DNA from 2 places in the Streptomyces sp. NPDC110618 genome. Region 2 is predicted to be linked to the other one. Evidence: riboswitches for the same ligand, from Rfam matches in the RefSeq annotation. Region 2 holds a riboswitch; the other holds the start of a gene.
The links. Region 2 has a riboswitch for S-adenosylmethionine ahead of thrC (threonine synthase). Riboswitches for the same ligand answer to the same signal wherever they lie in the genome.
Positions count from the first base shown of each region.

Region 1 (2,198 bases), on a different contig from region 2:
CCAAGGTCGTCAAGCACGGCAACCGGGCGGCCTCCTCCGCCTCCGGCTCCTCGGACGTGCTGGAGAAGCTCGGGGTCAATCTGGAACTGCCGGTGGCCCGGGTGCCCGAGGTGGCCGAGGAGGCCGGGATCACCTTCTGCTTCGCGGCCAAGTTCCACCCGGCGATGCGTCACGCGGGCGCCGCGCGCGGGCAGTTGGGCATCCGGACCGTCTTCAATGTGCTCGGCCCGCTCACCAACCCGGCCCGGGTGCGGGCGCAGGCGGTCGGCGTCGCCGATCCGCGGATGGCGCCGATCGTGGCGGGCGTGTTCGCCGAACGCGGCAACTCCTCGCTGGTGTTCCGCGGCGACGACGGCCTCGACGAGCTGACCACCACCTCGACCTCCCGGGTCTGGGTCGTCCGCGACGGCAAGGTCAGCGAGGAGACCTTCGACCCGCGCGAGGTCGGCATCGACCTCGTCCCGGTGGAGGCGCTGCGCGGCGCGGACGCCTCGTACAACGCCGATGTGGCCCGGCGCCTGCTGAACGGCGAGACGGGTCCCGTCCGGGACGCCGTCCTGCTCAACTCGGCCGCCGCCCTGGTGGCCCTGCACCCCACCGGGGAGCCGCTGACCGAGCAGATCCGCGCCGGTATGGCGAAGGCGGCGGAGTCGATCGACTCGGGGGCCGCCAAGCGGACCCTGGAGCGCTGGGTCGCCGCCAGCAACGCGTAGGCGCTTCGGCGTTCGACGTCCGCCGTCCCGCAATCCGGACTCGGGTTGCGGGACGGCGATCTTTTGCCCTAGGTTCCTGTACCAGGTCATGAGTGACAGTCATGAGGCCCCGGCCGACTGTCCGGCAACCCTCCGTCCGTGGCGGGGTGCCCCGGGTGAAGACCAGGTCGTAGGCAGCGAGGTCTACGGCAAGCGCGGACCCCTCTCGAAACCCAGGGGTCCTGGTCGTTCGAGGGAGTCTTCCGTGAGCAAGCGAATGCGATAGGGCCGCCGAGCCCCGCCTCCGCGTACCCCCTTTCCTTCCTTCTCTGCGCGCTGCGCTCTGCGCGCCGTCCTTTCACGGGAGCTTCGCCATGTCCGTCCTCACCGCTGCCTCCGCTCAGTCCGTTTGTGCCCAGCTGCCCGTTCTGGGGCGGGATGTCACCGTCCCGCTCGTCACCGGCGGCGAGGTCACCTACGCCGCGCTCGACTACGCCGCCAGCGCCCCCGCGCTGCAGCGCGTCTGGGACGACGTGGCCGCCTACGCGCCGTACTACGGCAGCGTTCACCGGGGCGCCGGGTACCTCTCGCAGCTCTCGACCGACCAGTTCGAGAACGCCCGGAAGACCGTCGCGGAGTTCCTCGACTGCCGTGCCGACGACCAGCTGGTCTTCACCCGGTCCACCACCGACTCGCTGAACCTGCTCGCCGCCGTGCTGCCGGCCGGCTGCCAGGTCTTCGTCTTCGAGACCGAGCACCACGCCTCGCTGCTGCCCTGGCAGGACGCCGAGGTCACCTACCTGGACGCGCCGCGCGCCCCCGAGCAGGCCGTGGCCACCCTGGAGCGCGCCCTCGCCGACCGCGACCCCCACGGACCGGCCCTGGTCTGCGTCACCGGTGCCTCCAACGTCACCGGCGAGCTGTGGCCGGTGCGGGAGCTGGCCGCCGCCGCGCACGCGCACGGCGCCCGGATCGTCCTCGACGCCGCCCAGCTCGCCCCGCATCACCCGGTCTCCGTCCAGGACCTCGACGTCGACTGGGTCGCCTTCTCCGGGCACAAGCTCTACGCGCCCTTCGGCTCCGGAGTGCTCGCGGGCCGCGCCGACTGGCTGCGCGAGGCCCGGCCGTACCTCGCGGGCGGCGGTGCCAGCCGCAAGGTGACCCGGCGTACGGACGGGGGAGTGGACGTCGAGTGGCACGAGAGCGCCGCGCGGCACGAGGCGGGCTCCCCGAACGTCATCGGCGCCTACTCCATCGCCTCGGCCTGCAAGGCCCTCACGGAGGCCGGGTTCGACACCCTGGTGGCCCGCGAGCGGTACCTGATCGAGAAGGTCCGCCAGGGGCTCGCGGACGTGCCGGAGGTCCGCTTCCTCTCCCTCTTCGGCGACGACGCCCCGCGCGTGGGTGTGCTGTCCTTCGTCGTCGAGGGCTGGAACAGCTCCCACTTCGCCGCCGCGCTCTCCGCCGAGTACGGCATCGGCGTCCGCGACGGCCTGTTCTGCGCCC
Region 1 is NZ_JBVKBN010000005.1:7,516-9,713, forward strand. It holds gene trpD (anthranilate phosphoribosyltransferase) at 1-713, shown strand, start outside; SAM riboswitch class IV at 798-914, shown strand; gene ACZ7L7_RS11115 (aminotransferase class V-fold PLP-dependent enzyme) at 1,067-2,198, shown strand, end outside.
Region 1: it holds a riboswitch for S-adenosylmethionine, as region 2 does, so the genes downstream of both, ACZ7L7_RS11115 (aminotransferase class V-fold PLP-dependent enzyme) here and thrC (threonine synthase) in region 2, are expected to answer to the same signal.

Region 2 (2,198 bases):
CCGTCCTGGTGCCGGTGCTTGCGCACTCCGACGTCCACCTGGGCCAGCGCGTCCAGGCCCACCAGGTGCAGCGCGTCCACCAGCATGCCCAGCTCCACGCCGTAGCCGACCGGGAACGGCAGCTGCTCCAGCAGGGTGCGCCGGGCCGCGTACTCCCCGCCCAGCGGCTGCACGAACCCCGCGAGCTGCGGCCAGTGCATGTTCAGCAGCGGGCGTGCCATCAGCTCGGTGACCCGGCCGCCCTGCCCGGCGGCGCCGCCCAGCGGACGGTCGTACATCGCCTTGACCAGGTCGACGCCGGGGTCGGTGAGCAGCGGGCCGACGATGCCGGAGACGAAGTCCGAGGAGAACTCCTTCAGGTCCGCGTCGATGAAGCAGACGATGTCACCGCGGGTGACCAGCAGCGACCGCCACAGCACCTCGCCCTTGCCGGGCACGGTCGGGATGCGCGGCAGGATCTCGTCCCGGTGCACCACCGTCGCGCCGGCCGCCGCCGCGACCTCGGAGGTGCGGTCGGTCGAACCGGAGTCGACGACCACGATCTCGTCGACCAGCGGCACCTGCTGCATCAGGTCGTGCCGGATCACGGCGACGATGTCGCCGACCGTCTCCTCCTCGTTGAGCGCGGGCAGGACGACACTGACCGTCTGGCCGGTGCGCTGCTTGGCCGCCAGAATCTGATGGAGCGGTCGATCGGTCACCGACCAGGAGCGCTCGGTCAGCCAGCGCTCGACTTCGTTCAGCACAGTGCGCGGCTCCTTCGGGCCGGCCGCGGATGCGGCTTGTGGATGGGCTCGTCTCGCGGTTCGGACGACTATCTCAACTGTCCAGGTCGTCGGTTACAGTCTTGAACAACGCGGATGACCATCGCATGTCCGGGATGGCCCGACGTTCACAACTTCATACCGCTCATCCAGAGGGGCAGAGGGATACGGCCCGATGAAGCCCCGGCAACCCTCCAGTCGGCTCTCGTTCACGCGAGGCTCCCGGCTAGGGAAGGTGCCAAATCCGTCTCACGGCGAGATGCGTCGTGAGGAAGATGAGGAGAAAGGGCCTCGCCTCACATGGCTGTGCAGACTGCCGCAAGCACCGGTACTACCCCCGTCGACCTCGGACCCGCCGCCGCCCTGAGCTGCCGCGAATGCGGTCACCGCGTCCCCCTCGGCCCGGTCTTCGCGTGCGAGGAGTGTTTCGGCCCGCTGGAGATCGCCTACGACTTCTCGTCCTACGACACCGAGGAGCTCCGCAAGCGCATCGAGGCGGGACCCGCGAACATCTGGCGCTACGCGCCGCTGCTGCCCGTCCCCGCGGACGTGGCCGACAAGCCGAACCTCAACCCCGGCTGGACCAAGCTCGTCAAGGCCGACAACCTGGCCCGTACCCTCGGCGTGACCGGCGGTTTGTATGTGAAGGACGACTCCGGTAACCCGACGCACTCCTTCAAGGACCGCGTCGTCGCCCAGGCCCTGGAGGCCGCCCGCGCCTTCGGCTTCACCACCCTGTCCTGCTCCTCCACCGGCAACCTGGCCGGCGCCGTCGGCGCCGCCGCGGCCCGGGCCGGCCTCCGCTCCTGCGTGTTCATCCCGCACGACCTGGAGCAGGGCAAGGTCGTCATGGCCGCCGTCTACGGCGGTGAGCTGGTCGGCATCGAGGGCAACTACGACGATGTGAACCGCTTCTGCTCCGAGCTGATCGGCGACCCGGCCGGCGAGGGCTGGGGCTTCGTCAACGTCAACCTGCGGCCGTACTACGCGGAAGGGTCCAAGACCCTCGCGTACGAGATCTGCGAGCAGCTCGGCTGGCGGCTGCCCGACCAGATCGTGGTGCCGATCGCCTCCGGCTCCCAGCTGACCAAGATCGACAAGGGTCTGCAGGAGCTGATCAAGCTCGGGCTGGTCGAGGACAGGCCGTACAAGATCTTCGGCGCGCAGGCCGAGGGCTGCTCGCCGGTGTCGGTGGCCTTCAAGGCGGGCCACGACGTGGTCCGCCCGCAGAAGCCGAACACCATCGCCAAGTCGCTGGCCATCGGTAACCCGGCGGACGGCCCGTACGTGCTGGACATCGCCCGCCGCACCGGTGGCGCGGTGGAGGACGTGACCGACGAGCAGGTCGTCGACGCCATCAAGATCCTGGCCCGGACCGAGGGCATCTTCGCCGAGACCGCGGGCGGCGTGACGGTCGGCGTCACCAAGAAGCTC
Region 2 is NZ_JBVKBN010000018.1:24,210-26,407, reverse strand. It holds gene ACZ7L7_RS27175 (glucosyl-3-phosphoglycerate synthase) at 1-746, opposite strand, end outside; SAM riboswitch class I at 907-1,046, shown strand; gene thrC (threonine synthase) at 1,065-2,198, shown strand, end outside.